Regions from separate parts of the Streptomyces solicamelliae genome, predicted to be linked through region 1. Evidence: riboswitches for the same ligand, from Rfam matches in the RefSeq annotation. Region 1 holds a riboswitch; each other region holds the start of a gene.
What was found. Region 1 has a riboswitch for cobalamin ahead of ABZO31_RS17625 (CbtB domain-containing protein). Riboswitches for the same ligand answer to the same signal wherever they lie in the genome.
Positions count from the first base shown of each region.

Region 2: another riboswitch for cobalamin. It lies ahead of ABZO31_RS06905 (cobalamin biosynthesis protein); the one in region 1 lies ahead of ABZO31_RS17625 (CbtB domain-containing protein).
Region 3: another riboswitch for cobalamin. It lies ahead of ABZO31_RS02410 (energy-coupling factor ABC transporter permease); the one in region 1 lies ahead of ABZO31_RS17625 (CbtB domain-containing protein).

Region 1 is NZ_CP160404.1:3,780,389-3,787,199, reverse strand. Features, by position in the region: gene ABZO31_RS17640 (DUF1648 domain-containing protein) at 1-572, shown strand, start outside; gene ABZO31_RS17635 (GntR family transcriptional regulator) at 574-930, shown strand; gene ABZO31_RS17630 (histidine phosphatase family protein) at 1,285-1,854, opposite strand; cobalamin riboswitch at 1,885-2,033, shown strand; gene ABZO31_RS17625 (CbtB domain-containing protein) at 2,066-2,290, shown strand; gene ABZO31_RS17620 (CbtA family protein) at 2,305-3,057, shown strand; gene ABZO31_RS17615 (50S ribosomal protein bL37) at 3,101-3,175, shown strand; gene ABZO31_RS17610 (hypothetical protein) at 3,266-3,796, opposite strand; gene ABZO31_RS17605 (histone deacetylase) at 3,937-4,662, opposite strand; gene ABZO31_RS17600 (alpha/beta fold hydrolase) at 4,725-5,552, shown strand; gene ABZO31_RS17595 (DUF4262 domain-containing protein) at 5,549-6,151, shown strand; gene ABZO31_RS17590 (VOC family protein) at 6,237-6,647, shown strand; gene ABZO31_RS17585 (hypothetical protein) at 6,664-6,811, shown strand, end outside.
Region 2 is NZ_CP160404.1:1,484,018-1,490,828, reverse strand. Features, by position in the region: gene ABZO31_RS06910 (cobyric acid synthase) at 1-872, opposite strand, end outside; gene ABZO31_RS06905 (cobalamin biosynthesis protein) at 869-1,831, opposite strand; cobalamin riboswitch at 1,863-1,991, opposite strand; gene ABZO31_RS06900 (hypothetical protein) at 2,127-2,348, opposite strand; gene ABZO31_RS06895 (inorganic phosphate transporter) at 2,361-3,620, opposite strand; gene ABZO31_RS06890 (alpha/beta hydrolase) at 3,950-5,077, shown strand; gene ABZO31_RS06885 (hypothetical protein) at 5,132-6,595, shown strand; gene ABZO31_RS06880 (VOC family protein) at 6,608-6,811, opposite strand, start outside.
Region 3 is NZ_CP160404.1:487,637-494,447, reverse strand. Features, by position in the region: gene ABZO31_RS02425 (ATP-binding cassette domain-containing protein) at 1-229, opposite strand, end outside; gene cbiQ (cobalt ECF transporter T component CbiQ) at 226-975, opposite strand; gene ABZO31_RS02415 (energy-coupling factor ABC transporter substrate-binding protein) at 982-1,440, opposite strand; gene ABZO31_RS02410 (energy-coupling factor ABC transporter permease) at 1,440-2,156, opposite strand; cobalamin riboswitch at 2,185-2,409, opposite strand; gene ABZO31_RS02405 (PTS-dependent dihydroxyacetone kinase phosphotransferase subunit DhaM) at 2,527-2,943, opposite strand; gene dhaL (dihydroxyacetone kinase subunit DhaL) at 2,940-3,542, opposite strand; gene dhaK (dihydroxyacetone kinase subunit DhaK) at 3,567-4,559, opposite strand; gene ABZO31_RS02390 (TetR/AcrR family transcriptional regulator) at 4,787-5,398, shown strand; gene ABZO31_RS02385 (DUF6069 family protein) at 5,395-5,805, shown strand; gene ABZO31_RS02380 (hypothetical protein) at 6,047-6,580, shown strand.

The DNA.
Region 1 (6,811 bases):
GCGCCGCGGGGCTCGCGGCGCTCGTGGGGTGGGCGGCGAGCCGGCTCGTACCGGAGGAGGCGCGGCCCGCGGCCGAGGACGGGGAGCCGTACGAGCAACTGCCCCTGGGGCCGGGCGAGGTGGCGGGCTGGTCCCGCGACACCGGCTCGGGGGTGCTGGCCGCGCTGAGTGCGGTGACGTTGCTCGCCGGCCTGGTGGCCCTGGTCCTGGCCCCGTGGCCCGTGGCCCTGATCCCGCTGCTGGTCGGGGTGCCGGGGCTGGCGCTCGCCCGGGTGCGGGTGACGGCGGACCGGCGCGGGCTGACCGTCGCGCCGGCGCTGGCCGGGCGGCCCCGGATCCGCGTGCCGCTCGACGACGTCGAGGGCGCGAGCGTGCGGGACGTGGACCCCGTGGCGGACTTCGGGGGCTGGGGCTACCGGGTCCGCGCGCACCGCACCGGTGTGGTGCTGCGTGCGGGCGAGGCGCTGGTCGTACGGCGGGCGGGCGGCCGGGAGTTCGCGGTCACCGTGGCGGACGCGCGGACGGCGGCGGCGTTGTTGAACACGCTGGTGGCGCGGCGGGAAGGTCGATGACGTGCTGTTCCGAGTAGACCCCGCCTCCGCGGTACCGCTGGGCGACCAGATCGCCGCCTGCGTGCGCGCCGCGCTCGCCGACGGCGCCGCCGAGCCGGGTGAACGGCTGCCGGCGGCACGCCAGTTGGCGGACTCCCTGGGCGTGAACGTCCACACCGTCCTCCGCGGCTACCAGCGGCTGCGGGAGGAGGGCCTCATCGAACTCCGCCGCGGCCGGGGCGCGGTCATCGTCCCCGGCGCGACCGCTCCGGCCCGCGCGCGTCTTGTGGAGAGGGTGCGGGAAGTGGTGGCGGAGGCGCGGGAGTTGGGGGTGGGGGAGGAGGAGCTGGTGGCGTTGGTGCGGGCGGAGTCGGAGTAGGTGCCGGCGTAAGTCCGTGGTGCGCACCGCGGGTGCGGGCGGAGCCGGCGTAAGTCCGTGGTGCATGCCCCGGGTGCGGGCGGAGTCGGCGTAAGTCCGTGGTGCGTGCCCCGGGTGCGGGCGGAGTCCGCGTAAGTCCGTGGTGCGTGCCCCGGGTGCGGGCGGAGCCGGCGTAAGTCCGTGGTGCGTGCCGCGGGTGCCGTTCCGGGGGGCGGCGTCCGGGACTGCATGATTTACGGCGCGTGCGGGGCCTCCGTGTTGCGTGCTCTTTCTCGTGCGCCACAAATCACGCTTTACGTCCCGGACACCACCCCCCTCCACGGCCCCCGCTCCCGTGTGTCGTCGGCTTTCCCCTCATCCTGCGAGGGGTTCGCCCAGGTGGAGGTTCCAGCGGCCCGCTCGGCCCGAGAGGTGGGTGGCGGTGAGGGGGCGTGCGTCCAGGCGCCACAGGGCCGTGTCGTCCAACGTCAGCGCGTGGACGACCGCCGCTCGCAGGACGTCCGGTTCCACCACCGCCAGTACCCGCCCGGGCTCCAGGCCGTCCAGCCACACGCCGACCCGTTCCCGTACCGCCCGCAGCGACTCGCCGCCGTGCGGGGCCGCCGACGGGTCGGACAGCCAGGCCGCCACCGCCGGCCCCTCCTCCGCCGCCACCGCGTCCAGCCGCCGCCCCGCCCAGCGCCCCATCGCGCAGCCCGCGAGCGCCGCGCGCGGCTCGGCCGCCGCGCCCAGGCCCAGCGCCCGCGCCGTCTCACGGCAGCGCTCCGACGGCGAGATCCGCACCCGCGCGCCCCCGGCGCGCAACCCCCCGGCCACCGCCTCCGCCTCCGCGCGCCCCGCCGGGTCCAGGGGCGCGTCCGCGAACCGTGCCTCGCGGAGCGCGGAGTTGAGCGCGGGCGCGATCAGGGTCAGCCGTACCGTCATCGTGATACATCCCTCACGGCCTTGGCGGCGACCGTCCGTCGCGGTACGGTCACCGCGACAATTCGACAAATCGACGACGGCGAGACGGAAGTCCGGTGCAACTCCGGCACGGTCGCGCCACTGTGAGCCGCCCCCAGGGACGGTGAGTCAGACCCGCGGACCGTCGTCGCGCACCACCGTATGGGACGCGAGCTCCCGAGGAGGTTCCACCATGGCCGAGGCCGTCGCCCCCGCCGCTTCCACCCCTTCCGTCGCCGTACCGGCTGCCATTCCGGTCCGCGCCGTTCTGCCCTGGGCCGTCTTCGGCGGTCTGCTCATGCTGATCGCCCTCTACTTCGTCGGCGCCGAGCAGGGCGCCGTCTCCGTCTTCGCGGGCGCCGACGTGCACGAGTTCGTGCACGACGGCCGCCACCTGCTCGGCTTCCCCTGCCACTGAGGGGCGGCGAGCACGTGCACGGTTCCACCGTCAGAAATCTGCTGGTCCGCGGCATGCTCGCGGGCCTGATCGCCGGACTGTTCGCCTTCGCCGTCGCGTACGTCGCGGGCGAGCCGTCCGTCGACGCCTCGATCGCGGTCGAGGAGGCGGCGGCCGCCAAGGAGGCCGCCGCCCACCCGGGCCACCACGAGGAGGAGGCCGAACTCGTCAGCCGGACCGTCCAGTCGACGGCCGGCCTGGCGACCGGCGTCCTCGTCTACGGCGTCGCGCTCGGCGGCATCGCCGCCCTCGCGTACTGCTTCCTGGCCGGCCGCGTCGGCCGGTTCACCCCGCGCGCGACCGCGGCGCTCACCGCCGGGGCCGCGTTCGTCACCGTCTATCTGGTGCCGTTCCTGAAGTACCCGGCGACCCCGCCGGCCGTCGGGAACCCGGACACCATCGGGAAGCGCACCACGCTCTTCTTCCTGATGATCCTGCTGAGCGTGCTGCTCGGCGTCGCCGCGACGATGCTCGGCCGCCGCCTCGCACCGCGCCTCGGCAACTGGAACGCCACTCTCGTCGCCCTCGCCGGCTTCGTCGTCGCGGTCGTGCTCGCCTGCGCGGTCCTGCCCGGCAACGAGGACGCGGTGGCGGAGGGCTTCCCGGCGGCGGTCCTGTGGGACTTCCGGCTGGCGGCCCTGGCGGTCCAGGCCACGCTGTGGGCGGTGTTCGCCGCCGCCTTCGGATACCTCGCGGACCGGGTCGCCGGTCGGATGGTGCGCTCCTAGACTGGCCGAGCCCGTGCAAGCACGACAAAGGGAGACGAACCCCATGTCCAAGCGAGGCAACAAGCGGCGCGCGCGCAAGAAGAGGAAGGCGAACCACGGCAAGCGTCCCAACGCCTGACCGTCGGAGCCGAAGAAGGCGAAAACGCGAGACCCCGGGTCGAGGCCCGGGGTCTCGCGCGTACGGGGTCCCCCGTCCGGGGGTGCGGTGTCACGCGGCGAGCGCGGTCACGGCGACGGCGAGCACGGAGCCGCCGAACACGGCGGTGTGGCGGACGTGCGTCAGGACGCGGGTCCAGGAGGGGAAGGCGTCCTCGGCGGCCTTGAGCAGGGCCGGCACGTCGATGCGCATCAGGGTCGGGTCGCCCTTGCGCTCGAACGCGGCCCGCACGGACTGGACGGCGGTCAGCTGGCTGTACAGGATCACGCCGTTGCCGAGCAGGACCAGCGACTGGAAGATCCAGGTCAGCAGCGGGCCCCAGTCGCTCCCGAAGAAGTTGAGCGCGGCCAGGGCCGCGACGAGGACGGCGATCGAGACCGGCGCCCAGGTCTCGTGACCGCCGGCGTCGAAGCGCATCCCGTTCTCCTCCAGGACGGTGTCCCGCGCGCCCTGCCGGCGCAGTTCGGCCTCGGCCGCGACCTTGGCGCGGTCCCCGACGCGGGCCCGCAGCACGGGGATGCTGACGAACGCGGCGGCGACGAGCAGCTGGGCGCCGGCGGCGACCGTGGCGAGAGCGTTCATGATCTTCCCCTTCGTCGGACCCCCGGGCGGGGTACTTGCACTTTGTTCAAGTAGAAGTTAGCGCGACACTTGAACAGTGTGCAAGTGGTCTCTCGAACTTTGTGCAAGAAAGCCGGGAGCGCCAGTCGCGAACCCGTGCCTCAACGCCGTACCGGACGGGCTGGAGGCCCGCCTGGAGCAGCGCTGACGGCCGCCCCGCCCAGCAGCTCCCGCACCTCCGCCGCCGTCCAGAGCCCGGCCGCGCCCGGCAGCCCCGCCAGATAGCGGGCGATCTCGTCGGCGCCCCAGGCCCCCGCCTCGTACAGGCCGGCGGCCAGGTGCCGCACGTACGCGGGCGACGGCGGCCGCGGCGGCACGTCCGCCAGGGCCCACGGCGCGGTGAACGTCAGCACCGGGAGACCGTCGAGCGCCCCGGCGCAGACCAGCGTCTCGTACCGCCCCGGCCCCAGCGCGAGCCGCCCGCGCGCGACGGCCCCGGTCAGATCGAGGTCCGTCCCCGCGGGCCGGCCCATCTCCTGGGCGACGAGGTCGCTGAACTGCCCCGCGCGCAGCAGATGGGCCCGCCCGTACGCGACGCCCCGCGCGCCCGGGTCGTAGAAGGCGCGCCCGCCGTGCCAGACGGGCGACTCGGTGGCGAAGTACACCGCGCCCGGCAGCTCCACCGCCGTCGACCGCACCGGCTCGGACGCGTCCCGGCACCCCGGGTACACGCACTCCGCGCCCGGCGGCGCGCCCCCGGCGAGATAGGCCCGCAGGCGCGCGGTGTGCACGTTGGACCCGTACGCCGCGTACCAGACGAACTCCTCGGCCTCCGCGGACCGCCCGGGCTCCGTGGGCCGCTCGGACTCCGCGAGCCGCTCCCTCATGCCCCGATTGTCCCCCCGCAGCCCCCTCCTTACCGTGGAAGGAAGAGGTGAGGAGGGCCGCGATGGCCGCCGTAGCCGTGCGCAGCGCCGACCTGGGCGACGGGCGCCCGACCCTCCCGTACGCGGAGGCGGGCGGCCCCGAGGGCGCGCCGGTCGTGCTGGTGCACGGCTACGCCGACTCCTGGTGGACGTTCGAGCCGATGCTGCGCCGCATGCCGTCCGCGCTGCACGCGTACGCACCCACCCAGCGCGGTCACGGCGACGCCGACAAGCCGGAGGACGGGTACGCGCCGGAGGACTTCGCCGACGACCTCGTCGCGTTCCTGGACGCGGTGGGCCTCGAACGCGCGGTGCTCGTGGGCGGTTCGAGCGGCGGCGTGCAGGCCCGGATCGTGGCCGGCCGGCGCCCGGACCGGGTCGCGGGGCTCGTCCTGCTGGGCACACCGGCGGAGCTGGCGGACAAGCCGGAGGTGCGGGAGGTCTGGGAGACGAGGGTGCGGCCGCTGGAGGACGGCGACCCCGTGGACCGCGCCTTCGTGGAGGAGTTCGCGCGCGGGCTGACGGCGGCCCCGGTGGGGCGCGGCTTCCTGGAGACCGTGGTCGACGAGAACCTCAAGGCACCGCCCCGGGTGTGGCGGGAGACCTTGCGCGGCCTGCTGGAGACGGACCTGCGAGCGACCCTGACCGGCATCCTCGTCCCCACCCTGGTCGTCTGGGGCGACCAGGACCCCCTCCTCACGCGAACGGACCAGCAGACCATCCTCGACACGATCCCCGACTCCCGCCTCGAGGTGTACGAGGGAGTGGGCCACACCCTGTACTGGGAGGCCCCGGACCGCGTCCTCCGCGACGTGGCGGCGTTCGCGGCCGGGGTTACGCTCCCCGGGTGAACGCACACGAATCCTCCTCGGACGGCTCCACGCAAGGCGCCCCGGCCGATTACCCCTGCTTCTGCCTCCTCTGCGCCCCCACGGAGTGGGGCGGTCCGGCGTGGGAGGAACGCGACCGCCGCGTCATGAAGAGCGTGGCCGAGTTCGGCTGGCACGTGATGGGCGTGGCCGGCGGCGACGCCCCCGGCGACTGGGGGTACTCGATCGGCCTCTGGCACACCCTGCGCAGCCCCGAGATCAGCGTCTTCGGCCTGTCCCAGGAGACCGCGATGCGCGTCGTGAACGCGGCGGGCAAGGCGATCCGCGACGGCGCGCCGCTCGAACTCGGCGCGCGCCGCGACGACGTCCTGGACGGCGGCCTCGACGTCGTCGTCCATCCGGTGCACCCGAGCTGGTACTACGACTTCTTCGGCGCGGGCATCGACTTTTACCAGACCCCGCCGCTGCCGATCGCCCAGCTGTTCTGGCCCGACAAGGCCGGCCGCTTCCCGTGGGAGGACGGCGCGGACGAGCTGTGCCGCAGGCTGCAGCCGCTGCTCTGGATCCCGAAGGAGGAGTCGGAGAGCGACTGGGCGAAGGCGGCGGCGACGGGCCAGTAGCCGGGAACTCCCCTCGTTCCCCCTCCATTTGAACCGATCAGGATCGAAGAAGCGCGAACGAGCCGCCCCAATTAACGTGACGTGCATGGACATCACCATTCACACCACGGTCCTCCCGCACGACGACCCGGACGCGTCGCTCGCGTTCTACCGGGACGTGCTCGGCTTCGAGGTCCGCAGCGACGTGGGCCAGGGCAAGATGCGCTGGATCACCGTCGGCCCGGCGGGCCGGGACGGCACGTCGATCCTGCTGGCCCCGCCGGCGGCCGACCCCGGCATCACCGAGGACGAGCGCCGCACGATCGCCGAGATGATGGCCAAGGGCACGTACGGCTGGATCCTCCTGGCCACCCCGGACCTCGACGGCGTCTTCGACAAGGTGCAGGCCCGCGACGCGGAGGTCGTCCAGGAGCCGACCGAGCAGCCGTACGGCGTCCGCGACTGCGCCTTCCGGGACCCGGCGGGCAACCTCGTCCGTATCCAGGAACTGCGCTGAGCCGGAGGGGGCCCGCATGTGCCGACCGGCCTGGGCGCGCGCCCGCATCGAGGCGCAGCGCCTGACGGAGTACGCGCGGCTGCGCCGCGTCCGCGACCGGCTCGACCGGGAGCACACCCATCCGCCGGACGTCGAGGCCCTGGCGAGGGCCGCGGGCATGACGC
Region 2 (6,811 bases), 2.3 Mb from region 1:
AACCGCACCACCACGCCCGGCTCGGCCGCCAGCGCGTCCACGTCCGTGAAGTTGGACATCAGCGGGACCGCGCACACCGCGACCCGCAGCACGTCCTCGCCGACCGGCGGCGCGACGACCGACTCCCGCACCGCGCCGCGCAGCGAGACCCGCAGGCCGTCCTCCTCGTCGATGCCGAGCCCGTGCGCGTACGGCAGGACGCCGAGGGTCCGCCGCCCGGTCAGGCCGTGCAGCATGTCGAGCCCCGGTTCCAGCAGCGTCACGTCGCCGCGGAACTTGTTCACCAGGTATCCGGCGATCAGCCGCTGGTCCTCCGGCGCGAGCAGCGCCGTCGTGCCGAAGAACTGGGCGAACACCCCGCCCCGGTCGATGTCCCCGACGACCACCACCGGCAGCTCCGCCGCCCGCGCGATGCCCATGTTGACGATGTCCGTGCGCCGCAGGTTGATCTCGGCGGGGCTGCCCGCGCCCTCGCAGATCACCGCGTCGTACGTGCTCCGCAGCTCATCCAGGCAGGCGAGCACCGGCTCGAACAGCTCCTTCTGCCGGCCCCCGTGGTACCCGCGGGCGCTCAGTTCGCCGACCGGCCTGCCCATCAGCACGACCTGGCTGGACCGGTCGCTCCCGGGCTTCAGCAGCACCGGGTTCATCAGCGCGGTCGGCTCGACCCGCGCCGCCTGCGCCTGCATGGCCTGCGCCCGGCCGATCTCCGCGCCCTCCCGGGTCACGAAGGAGTTCAGGGACATGTTCTGTCCCTTGAACGGCGCGACCTTGATCCCCTGCCGGACCAGCCAGCGGCAGATGCCGGCCGTGACGACGCTCTTGCCCGCGTCGGACGTGGTCCCGGCGACCAGCAGCCCCCCGCCTCTCATGCACCCCTCCGCTTCATCGCGTTCACGATCATCCGGCCGCCCACACAGACCCCCAGCGTCAGTGCCGTCACCCGGCGCGACAGCGTCACCGCCCGCTCGATGTCGGCGACCGCCACCGCCCGTCCCGCCCCGTTGAGCACCGGCCGGTGCTCGACCCGGCCGCCGTACGCGAGCGTGCCCCCGAGACGTACCCCGAGCGCCCCCGCGAACGACGCCTCCACCGGGCCCGCGTTGGGGCTCGGGTGCTTCGCCGCGTCCGCGCGCCAGGCGCGGACCGCGCCGCGCGGGTCGCCGCCGGCGGCGACGGCGAGCGCCGCGGTCAGCCGGGCGCCGGGCCAGCCGGCCAGGTCGTCGAGCCGCGCCGAGGCCCAGCCGAACCGGCGGTACCGCGGCGACTTGTGGCCGACCATCGCGTCCAGGGTGTTCACCGCGCGGAAGCCGACGAGGCCCGGCACGCCCGCCACCGCACCCCAGACCAGCGCGCCCACCACCGCGTCGGAGGTGTTCTCGGCGACCGACTCCACGACCGCGCGGGCCATCGCCGGACCGTCCAGGGACTGCGGGTCGCGGCCGCACAGATGCGGCAGCCGCTCGCGGGCGACGTCCAGGTCGCCGGCGGCGAGTGCGCCGCCGATGGCGCGGGCCTCCCGGCCCAGGGTGGTGCCGCCGACGACGGCCCAGACGGAGGCGGCGGTCAGCGCCACGGACGCGGCGCCCCGGCCTCGTACGGCCCGGGCCGCGAGCGCCCCCGCGGCGGCCGCGCCGCCCGCGCAGACGGCGGTGTGCAGCGCGCCCCAGCCGCGGTGGTCGCGCCAGAGCAGCCGCTCGACCGCTCCGGCGGCGCGGCCGAAAGCGGCGACGGGGTGGCCCCGGCGGGGGTCGCCCAGGGCGAGATCGGCCACCAGACCGGCGGTGGCGCCGTACGCGTAGACAGCTGTGGCTGTGCTGCGGCCAGGCATGGCGCATTGTCCTCACTCAGGGTCCGCGCCCTGGCTCGACGTGACCGGCGGCGAGAGTTCCTGGCTCCCGGGGGACTGTCTCGTACCCCGGTCACAGTGGCGGGACCGCGCCGGATTCGCACCGGGCTTCCTCTTCGTTGCCGCCGTAATGGCCCCGTGAGTCCACCACGCCCCGCGAACAGCCGTCAACTCACCCTTGACCTGCGACGGGTCACTGTGCGAAGCACCACAGACACGACGGCCGGGCGGGCCGCACCCGAAGGTGCGGCCCGCCCGGCCGGTGGTTCCCGGATCGTCAGGCGACGATCAGATAGATGCCGTACGCGACGGCCGCCGCGCACAGTGCGAAGCAGGCGTACGCGCCGGTGCGCGCCAGGGTGGCGGAGCCGCCCTGCGCGGCGGCCTGCTCCTGCTTGGAGAGGCCGACGACGCCGAGGGTGAAGAGGCCCACGAGGGCGACGGTCGCCACGAGGCTGACTCCGAAGACGGAGCCGAGAGCTGCCCAGTCGATCTTCATGTCGTTCGTTCCTTACACCGCGGCGGCGGAGGCCGGGGGAGCTGCCGGGTCCGTGGGGGCCGGCGTGGGGATGGTGGTCTTGAGGCCCTCGTCCGCGACGGCGGCGACGGAGCCGGCCGGCGGCGGGGTGACGGCGGCGATGGCCGTGGTGACGACGCCCGCGGGCTCGTCGTCGACGTCGTTGACGTTGGTGTGGTCGACGACCTGGCGGCGGGAGATGACCCAGATGGCCAGGCAGGAGGTGATCAGGAAGGCCGTGACGGCGGCCACGCCCCAGTCGCCCTGGCGGGCGACGTACTCGGCGCCGGCGCCGACCAGCGCCGCGGCCGGAAGGGTCAGGCCCCAGGCCACGAACATCCGGGTGGCCGTCGACCAGCGGACGACACCGCCCTTGCGGCCCAGACCCGCGCCCATGACGGCGCCGGAGCAGGAGTGCGTGGTGGAGAGGGAGAAGCCCAGGTGGGAGGAGGCCAGGATGACCGTGGCCGCGCTGGTCTGGGCGGCGAAGCCCTGCTTCGGCTCGAGGTCCGTCAGGCCCTTGCCCATCGTGCGGATGATGCGCCAGCCGCCGAGGTAGGTGCCGAGCGCGATCGCCAGACCGGCGGAGACGATGACCCAGACCGGCGGGTTGGAGCCGGGGGCGAGGACGCCGCCGGCGACCAGGGCGAGGGTGATGATGCCCATCGTCTTCTGCGCGTCGTTGGTGCCGTGCGCGAGGGAGACGAGACCGGCGGACGCGATCTGGCCGGCCCGGTAGCCCTTCTCCGTCGTCTTGCCGCCGGCGTTCCGGTCGAGCCGGTACGAGAGGCGGGTGGCGAACATCGCGGCGAGGCCGGCGACCAGCGGGGCGGCGATGGCCGGGAGGAGGACCTTCGTGAGGACGACGTCGCCGTTGACGCCGCTGACGCCGATCGAGGCGACGGTCGCGCCGATGAGGCCGCCCATCAGGGCGTGGGAGGAGCTGGACGGCAGGCCGACCAGCCAGGTCACCAGGTTCCAGAGGATGGCGCCGACGAGTGCCGCGAGGATGACTTCCGGTTGGATGCCCTCCTCGTTGACGAGTCCCTTGGAGATCGTGTTGGCGACCTCGACGGACAGGAAGGCGCCGACGAGGTTCAGCACGGCGGACATGGCCACCGCCGTCTTCGGCTTGAGTGCACCGGTCGAGATGGTGGTGGCCATCGCGTTCGCGGTGTCGTGGAAACCGTTCGTGAAATCGAACACGAGAGCTGTCACGACCACAATGGCGAGCAGCAGCGTGATGTGTTCCATTTACCCAGGCAATCGTTTGACGTCAGTGGCTGGTTGAACGTAGGCAACCTGGGTGAACGGAAGATGAACTGGGCCAGGCGGTGGGGTGTCTCCATCCGGTATCCAGTGGTTCCGCTTCGCCCTCGGGGTGCCCGTGGGTCACTCGAACGAGAGGGGTGCGACCGCCGGTCACGCCCGCAGTCGCGGGAGAGCGGGCGGCATGTGCCGGTTTTGCCGCACTCGTCCACCCTGCCGGAAACCCCGCCCGGACCCGCCCCGATGAGATTCTGGTCACTCCGCCGGCCCCGCGTCCGCTGGCACGCCGCGGCACCCGTGCCGACACTGGAACGGTGCGCCCGGCTACAGCGACGGCAGCGGCCGTCACCACCCTGATCGGTGTCGGTGCGGCCCTCTACGCGGCCGGCCGGTACGCCAGCGACGCGGCCCTCAACCTGCCGCCCGGCCGGGCCCTGCCCGGCGACCCGAGACTCACCGTGCACGCCACCGGCCCCGGCCGGATCACCCTCACCCGCAGCCTCGCCGCACTGCGGCCCGGCACGTACGGCATCGAGGGCCCCGAGACGCACGCCGTCGTCGGCCCCGTCCTCGACCACGTCCCGCACAGCCCCGACACCGTCGTACGCCGCCTCGAACGCGTCGAACTGGGGGACCTGCGGACCGGCGCCCGGGTCCGGCTCACCCCGCAGCTGCACACCGGCACCCCGCTCAGCGCCCTCGGCATCGACTACCAGGACGTCGAGATCGCCGGCGAGCTCGGCACCCTGCCCGCCTGGTACGTGCCCGGACCCCGCCGCACCTGGGTGATCACCCTGCACGGCCTCGGCACCACCCGGCAGCACCCGCTGAACCTGCTGCCCTTCCTGCACCGCCGGCAGATCCCCGTCCTGCTGCCCGCCTACCGCGGCGACCCCGGCGCCCCCGGCTCGCCCGACGGCCTCGGCCACCTCGGCGACTCCGAGTGGCGCGACGTCGACGCGGCGATCCGGCACGCGGTACGGCACGGTGCCGAGAAGGTCGTCCTGTACGGCTGGTCCACCGGCGCCACCATGGCGCTGCACGCCGCCGTCGGCTCCGGGCTGCGCGAACGGGTCGCCGGGCTCGTGCTCGACTCCCCGGTCCTCGACCAGGAGGCCACCCTGCGCGCCCTCGCCGCCGCCCGCGGCACCCCGAGCCTCCTCGTACCGCTCGCCGTCCGCGCCGCGCGCAGCCGGACCGGGCTGTACGGCGACACCCTCCAGGAGTCCGCCGACCCGCAGGCGCTGCGCGTCCCCGCGCTCCTCTTCCACGGCCCCGACGACACCCTCGCGCCCTGGGAGCCGTCCCGCGAACTCGCCGCCCTCCGCCCGGATCTGGTCACCCTTCGCTCCGTCCCGCACGCCCCGCACGCGGCCATGTGGAACGCCGATCCGAACCGCTATGAAGAGGCCCTGCGCCGCTTCCTCGTGCCCCTGCTCTAGGGCCTCTGAGGATTCCGATTGGGCTTTCGGGCCGTCAGCGGGAAGACTGCCCCCGTGACGTCTCGAAAGCCTGATGAGGAATTGGCGCGCAACTCCAGACTCCGACTCGTCCGCCCGCGGGCACTCGCCACGGCCCGCAGGGCCGTGACGACCCGGCGGACCCGGCCGGCGCCGCGGCCCCCCGAGGGCACACCGCCCCGCCAGGAACTGGCCCGCCAGGCGCGGACCGTCCTCGGCGACGCCGTCCGGATCGCCCGCTGGGCCTCCGGCGCCCGGGCCCCCGAGGTCCTCCCGGCGCGGGAACGGGCCGCCGCGGCGCTCGACCTGACGCCCGACCAGATCCGGGCCGGCTGGGACCGCGCCCGGCTCGCCGGTCTCGTCGAGCTGCACGGCGGGACCGCCCGCCCCGGCTGGCGGCTGCACGCCTGGGACCGTGACGACTCGGCCGTCCTGCGCGGCTGGGTCGCCCTCTTCGACGCCTGGTCGCTGGTGCACCCCACGCCGGAGGACGTCGCCCCCGGCGATGTCGCCGAGGTCGTGGAGGCCGTACCGCAGCTGCTCTCGCTCCTGCAGCTGTCCGCCGGCCCGGTCCTCGTCCCGGCCCTCCTGGACCTCCTCCGCCAGCGCGTGGAGGAGCTCCGCGAGGAACGCTGCGAGGTCCCGGACCCGGACGCCCCGGACACCCCGCCCGCGGATTCCGGTTTCCCGCCCGCGGACGCCCCGGACGCCCCCGCCGCCATCCGCACCGACGCCTCGCCGGCTCCGCGCGTAGACGCCTCCGGGGCGCCCACCGCCGCGGCGCTCGCCCCGCTGCTGGGCTGGGCGCTCGAAGGGCTGGCCGCCGTCGGCGCGCTCACCCTCGGCCCCGGGCAGGCCACCCTGACGCCGCTCGGCAACTGGGCGGTCTGGGTCAAGCTGGAGCAGATCTGCGTCGCCGCGCAGAGCCCGGCCGGCAACATCGAGCAGTCCGCCGAGGACATGCTGCGCGGCTGCGCCCGGCTCACCCCCGGCCCGGCCCGCGCCGAGTACCGCGCCTGGCTCGCCGCCCGCACCCTCGGCAGCGCCGTCACCGAACTCCTCGCCGTCGCCCGTGGTGAGGACGCCCTGCTGCGCGGCCTCGCCTTCGAGGCGCTCCGCGTCGTCGGGGCGCCCGCCGAGACCGAGGTCCGCGCCGCCGTCGACGAGCCCTCGCTCCGTCCGTACGCGCTGCTCTGGCTCGCCGAGTACGACGGCAGCGACCCCGACGACGCCCCGGACGTGCTCACCCGCGAGGAGGCCACCTGGCTCTGGGTGGACACCGCCGCGGCCGTCGCCGACCACGGCGAGAGCGACCTCCTGGTCCGCCACCTGGACTCCGCGGTGCAGGGCACCGTCCCCGCCCTGCTCGACGAGGTCCGGGCCGTCGGCCACCCGCGCACCGTCCAGGTCCTCGTGGCCCTGGCCGCCGCGCACCCCGACCCGGCCCTGGCGAAGGCGGTCCGCCGCGCCGCCTTCCAGGTCCACACCGGCGGGGCCTGAGCCGGACGCCGCCTACGAGGCGCCGGGGGTGTACGTCCCGAAGCTCCAGACGTTGCCCTCGGCGTCCCGGGCCATGTAGTCCCGGGAGCCGTACTCCTGGTCGGTCGGCGGCATCACGATCTCCGCTCCGTGCTCCACCGCTCTGGCGTGGTGGTCGTCCACGTCGGTCACGTGGACGTACACCCCGGTCGGCCCGCCGGACGCCATCAGCTTGTC
Region 3 (6,811 bases), 3.3 Mb from region 1:
GGTCGTACGCGACCTCCTCGCCGGCCAGCCGCAGCGCGCCCGACCGGCACTGCAGGCCACCGCTGAGCAGCCGCATCAGCGTCGTCTTGCCGCTGCCGTTCCGGCCGAGCAGCGCCATCGCGCGCCCCTCCGGCACGGCGAAGTCGATCCCGTCGAAGACGGGTGGCCCGTCCTCGTAAGCGAACCCCGCCTGCACGAGCTGGACGACCGGGGGCTGAACGCTGCTCACGGCAGAGACCTTTCGAGTACGAGGGTGAGGGCGACCAGACCGGCCAGCAGCGCCGCCGTCGCCGCGAGGAACCGCCGTGACACCGCGGCCTCGGGGACCAGGACGCGCAGCGTCCCGTCGTAACCGCGCCCGGCCAGGCCCGTCTGCAGCCGCTGCGCCCGGTCGAAGGCGCGCACGAACGCCGTCGCGCCCAGGCCGGCCAGCGAACGCCAGGTCGCCGCCCGGGTGGTGAGGCCGAGCCGGGCCGCCTGCGCCTGCCGGACCCGGGCGACCGCGTCGAGCAGCAGGAAGCCGATCCGGTACATCACGAGCGCCACGTCCACGACCGGCGCGGGCACCCCGGCCCGTACCAGGCGCGGCAGCACGTCCGAGACGGGCGTGGTGAACGCGAACAGCAGCACCCCCAGCGACGCCGCCGAGGTACGCAGCAGCAGCTCGGCGGCATGCCGCGGGCCGTCCGGCGCGAGCGTGACGAGGCCGTCGGGACCGCCGACCTGGAACAGCAGCGGCACCGCGCCGGTCACGCAGAAACCCAGCGGGATCCGGAAGGCCCGCCACAGCTGCCGCGCCGGCACCCCGGCGGGCCCGAGCAGCACGGCCAGCGTCGCCGCCGCGACGAGCGGCGCGCCCGGCCATGGGGGCAGGGACACCGCGCACAGCGTCAGGCCGAAGCCGAGCACGGCCTTCTCGCAGGGATGACGGCGGCGCCAGCGACTGCTGTGCGCCGCCACGTCGATGGGCAGCACCGGGGGTCAGGCCTCGGGGGAGGGGTGCGGTGCGCGCTCGGTCTTCGGCGCGGCCTCCGGATCGCCGTCCCGTACGGCACCGTCCGTGTCCGTGCTCGCAGGCACGGATGCGGGCACCGTCGGGCCGACCGGCGAGTCACTCTCCGCACCCACACCCGCCCGCGCCCGCGCCTCGCCCTGCTTCCGTCCCTTGCGCAGCCCGAAGTAGTACGCCAGCACACCCGCGCCGAGCGCGGCCTGGAGCGAGAACAGCGCCGACTCGATCTCGCCGGACGGCGGCTCGTACAGCGGGCTGAACCAGGGCTTGTAGTCAGGTTCCAGCTCGGTGATCGCCACCTCGGCCTCGCCGTCCGCGCCGGTGAACGGCTCCTCCTTGTGGTCGCCGAGCCCGAGCGCCAGGGGCAGTACGGCCAGTGCGGCCACCGCGAGCAGCAGCAGAGCGTTGATCTTCGCGTTACGGCTCATCATCGGACCGCCGCCCCCGTCGTCGTACCGTCCTGCGCTCCGCCCTTGCCGCCGCCCTGGAGCAGCACGCCCAGGCGCGTCAGCTCGCCCTTGCTGGACTGGGTCAGCAGCCGCATCACGAGCACCGTGAGCAGCCCCTCGCTGACCGCCAGCGGCAGCTGCGTCACCGCGAAGATGGAGCCGAACTTCGCGAGCGCGCCGACGAAGCCGGTGCTCGGGTCGGGGAAGGCCAGCGCCAGCTGCACGCTGGTGACGCAGTACGTCGTGAGGTCGGCGAGGAACGCGCCGGCGAACACGCTCACCATCAGCGGCAGGCCGAACCGCCGCAGCAGCCGGTAGATGCCGTACCCCGCCCAGGGCCCGACGATCGCCATCGAGAAGACGTTCGCGCCGAGGGTCGTGAGACCGCCGTGGGCCAGCAGCAGGGCCTGGAAGAGCAGGGTGATCGTGCCGAGCACCGCCATGATCGGCGGCCGGAACAGGATCGCGCCGAGCCCCGTACCCGTCGGATGCGAGCAACTACCCGTCACGGACGGCAGCTTGAGGGCGGAGAGGACGAAAGTGAACGCGCCGGACGCGCCGAGCAGCAGGGTGGACTCGGGGTGGGCCTTGACCTCACGGGTCAGGGCGCGGACGCCGTGGACGACGAAGGGGGCGGACGCCGCGCCCCAGGCCGCCGCGTGCAAGGGGGGCAGATACCCCTCGGCTATATGCATGGTTGGGAGACCCTCTCCAGCACCTCGTGGATGGACAACGCACCTTGGCCGGTCTCCTGGCTGACGGTCATGCCGCCCGGACTCCGCCTTCCCACACCGCAGCGGTCACCCGCGGCGGTCCAGTGGCCTCCCACGAGGGGATGGAGCCGGACCTCCCGATCACAGTGGCGAGGGCCGCACCGGTACTGCACCGGTTTCCCGTACACCAAGGCCCTGCGACATTAGTGCGTTGACCAGGCGCATCACAACATGGCCCGGTTTCGGCGGACGAGGTCCGGAAGGAGTACGGGCCCCTTCCGGACCTCCTCCGGACCCCTTGCGGACCTCCTCCCGGCCCCTCCCGAGCCCCTCCCAGACCTCTTCCGCCCGGTCATTCCTTGCGGTAGCCGTACGCCTCCGAGGCCGCCGCGGCCACCGCGTCCAGGTCGCCGCCGGCGCTCGCCGTGACGAGCGCGGCGACCGCGCCCTCCAGGAAGGGTGCGTCCACGAGCCGCGCCCCCGCGGGGAGTTCGTCGCCCTCCGCGAGCAGCGCCTTCACCGTCAGCACGGCGCTGCCGAGGTCGACGAGCAGCGCCACGCCCGCGCCCCGGTCGACGGCCCGCGCGGCGTCGGCGATCAGTTCGGAGCTGGTGCCGAGCCCGCCGTCGGGGGTGCCGCCCGCCGCGGCGAGCGGCGCGGTCGGGCCGCCGCCGGCGAGCCCGCGGGCGAGTTCGGCGACGGCGGAGGCGACGGCGGCGCTGTGCGAGACGAGCACGAGGCCGACGTACGCCCGATCGTCGGCGGTCACGCGGCCGCCTCCGCGAGGGCGGCGATCAGCAGCGCGGAGGAGGCCGCCCCCGGGTCCTCGTGTCCGATGCTCCGCTCCCCGAGGTAGCTGGCCCTGCCCTTGCGGGCCTGCAGCGGCACGGTCGCCAGGGCGCCCTGCGCGGCCGCGTCGCGGGCTGCCGCGAACGACTCGCCCAGCCCCTCGACGGCCGGAAGGAGCGCGTCCAGCATCGTCTTGTCCCCGGCCTGCGCCCCGCCGAGCTGCGCGACGGCCGCAACCCCGGCGCCGAGCGCGGCGGCGAGCCGCTCCCGGCCGACGGTCGCCTCGACGCCGAGCTCCTTGCCGGTGCGCCGCAGCAGCGTCCCGTACAGCGGTCCGGACGCCCCGCCCACCGTGGAGATCAGCTGCCGCCCCGCGAGCGTCAGGACCGCGCCCGGCGTGTCCGGCGCCTCCTTGTCCAGTACGGCCGTGACGGCGGCGAACCCGCGCCGCAGGTTCACGCCGTGGTCCGCGTCGCCGATCGCCGAGTCCAGCTCGGTGAGCCGCCCGGCCTCCCGTTCCACGGCGGCAGCGGTCAGGACCAGCCACCGCCGAAAGAACTCACCGTCGTACCGAGTCACTTCAGGCACTCCCCTTCTCGCGGCTCAACGACCCCAGCGCAGCGCGGGCGTCTCCACCGGCGCGTCCCAGAGCCGGAGCAGTTCCTCGTCCAGGCGGCACAACGTCACGGAGCAGCCTGCCATGTCGAGCGAGGTCACGTAGTTCCCGACCAGGGTGCGGGCGACCGGCACGCCGCGCTCGGCCAGTACGCGCTGGACCTCGGCGTTGAACCCGTACAGCTCGAGGAGCGGGGTGGCGCCCATCCCGTTGACGAGCGCGAGCACGGGTCCGTCGGGCCGCAGATCGTCGAGCACGGCGTCGACGGCGACGTCGGCGATCTCCCGGGAGGTCATCATCGCCCGCCGCTCCCGCCCCGGCTCGCCGTGAATCCCGATTCCCAACTCCAGCTCACCGGGAGGCAGCTCAAAAGTGGGACTCCCCTTGGCGGGCGTCGTACACGCGCTCAGCGCTACCCCGAAGCTCCGTGAGCTCGCATTGACCTGACGGGCGATCGCCTCCACCCGCTCCAGCGGCTGCCCCTCCTCGGCGGCCGCCCCGGCGATCTTCTCCACGAACAGCGTGGCCCCGGTCCCGCGCCGCCCGGCCGTGTACAGACTGTCGGTCACGGCCACGTCGTCGTCCACGAGCACCTTGGCGACCTGGATTCCCTCGTCCTCGGCGAGCTCGGCGGCCATCTCGAAGTTGAGCACGTCCCCGGTGTAGTTCTTCACCACGAACAACACCCCGGACCCGCTGTCCACCGCGGCCGCCGCACGCACCATCTGGTCGGGAACGGGCGACGTGAAAACCTCCCCGGGACACGCCGCCGCCAACATCCCCGGCCCCACGAACCCCCCGTGCATCGGCTCATGCCCGGAGCCGCCTCCCGACACGAGCGCGACCTTCCCCTCGACGGGAGCGTCCCGTCGCATCACCACCCGGTTCTCCACGTCCACCGCCAACTCCGGATGCGCGGCGGCCATCCCGCGCAACGCGTCGGCGACCACGGTCTCGGGGACGTTGATCAGCATGCGCATGAGTGTCTCCTTGGGATCCGACGTGATGGTGTGTCAGCTGAATGGGACGGCTCGGCTGGCGGCGGTCGAGGTCTCCACGCTCGGCAGTATCGACGCTGCCGCGGCGATGGTCACGTGGGGCGTGGCTGCGGGGTACCCCTTTCGGGCACGTGCGTGGGGCGGGAAGGTGACCGGAGTGAGTGCTCACTCATTGACGGAGTGAGTGCTCACTCCGTAGTCTCGATGTCATGACAGCACCTGAGGAGAACCGGACCACCCGCCGCCGCGCCCCCGCCATGTCGCCGGAGCAGCGCCGGGAAATGATCATCCAGACCGCGATCCCGCTGATCGCCGAGTACGGCGCCGCGGTGACGACCTCGAAGATCGCCCGCGCCGCGGGCATCGGCGAGGGCACGATCTTCCGCGTCTTCGCCGACAAGGACGAGCTGCTGCAGGCGTGCATGGCCGAGGCGCTCTCTCCCGAGCACGCGGTCCGCGAGCTCGACGCGATCGACCTGTCCCAGCCGCTGCCCGACCGGCTCGCGGAGGCGGCCGAGGCGCTGCAGGCGCACATGTCCAGGATGGGCGCGATCGCCGGCTCGCTGGGGCATCGTGGCGGCAAGCACCCCGGCACGGTGCGCGGCGCGGGCCGCGACGAGTCGACGACCCGTATCCGCGAGGCCCTCGCGGAGCTGCTGGAGCCCGACAAGGCCGCCCTGCGCCGGCCGCCGGAGCAGATCGCCGCCCTCTTCTTCGGGCTGCTCTTCACCCAGCCGCGTACGGACGACGAGCCCGACCTGACCCCGCAGGAGCTCGTGGAGTTCTTCCTGCACGGAGCGATCGCGGAGGGCGCCAAGTGAGCGCGCGCAGAAGGCGCCTGGGGGTTGCGGTCCTGGCCGTCCTGGCCCCCGTCCTGGTGTGGCTGGTCACGGACCCGCTGCTGGGGCACCGGCTGCGGATCGCCGACGGTGGGCAGACGCTCGACATCGGCGCCGTGCCGGTGGCCTTCGTCGCCCTGCTCGCGTCGCTCTTCGGCTGGGGACTGCTGGCCGCCCTGGAGCGGTTCGGGGTGCGGCGCGCCCGCGCCCTGTGGACCGGGGTGGCCGGCGTCGTACTGGCCGTGTCCTTCCTGCCGTTCATCGGCGACGGCATGGACGGCGCCACCCGGGTCTCCCTCGCCCTGATGCACCTGGCGGTGGCGGCGGTGCTGATCCCGGGGCTGGGCGGCAGATCGCCCGAGGCGGAGGCCCGTACCGCCGACGGGTGACCGCCGGCACCAAGCAGGCCGCGACCGGCACCAGATGGAGGCAGCCCGGCCGGGGACGACCGTCAGGGTGCCCGGTACCCGATCGGCAGCCACCGTGCGCTCCGTTCCGCAGCCACCGTGCGCTCCGTTCCGCGGAGTACAGCACCCAGCCCTCGACGACCCCGACCCGAACGTCGCCGTCGTCACGCCGTGACGTCCGACGGCGCCGGCCTTGTCGGTGCCCGGTGTTAGCGTCGCGACCATGGCAAACCGTTCGTACCTCTACTCCGCAGACTCGATGCCGAATGAGACGGAGATCCCCAAGGGGATCCGATGCATTTCCGAGCACAACTGGGACATCCCGCTCGCGCACAAGCTCATGGTGGGGCGCGGAACGACGATCGTCCCGTCCATGATCTGGAACCCTCCGATCGGCATCGCCGCGGACTACGCCGACGGGGCAGCGCTGCTCCGTGACCTCCTGCGCGCGGTCGGCAAGGGCCTGGAGGACGACGCCGAGTTCGCCGAATGCGTCGCCAGGACCACAGCCCACCTCGAGAAGCAGCAGGCGAAGTACTTCGTCCTCGAGACCGGGGAGATCGTCTCGATGACGGGCGACGATCCGGCAGCGAGCGTGCGGCGTCTGGCGTCCGAGGACATTCCCGACGCCGTCGCCAAGGCCGAGGCGGCGATCGCCGGCCAGAACGACGACTGGCTCGCCTCGGTCCGGGCCGACTGGCAGAGCCACTTCGCGTCCTTCTACAGCGAGGCGCTCTACTTCTCCTTCCCCAACTGACGGGACCGCGGCGCGGCCCCGGGTGGGCTTGCCGCCGGGGCGGCCGCGGAGGGTCGTGGGGTCCGCCGCAGGACGGGAGGCGTGGTGGAACACAGCTCCCCGAAGTCGATCACCCCGCAGACGTGCCGTCCTCGGTGAGGACGCTCGCCGGATGCAGGAGCGAGGACCCCCGCGCCCGCATCCGACGGGCGTCCCGTCCGGCGCGGGCCGGTACAGGAGACCCGCTCTCCG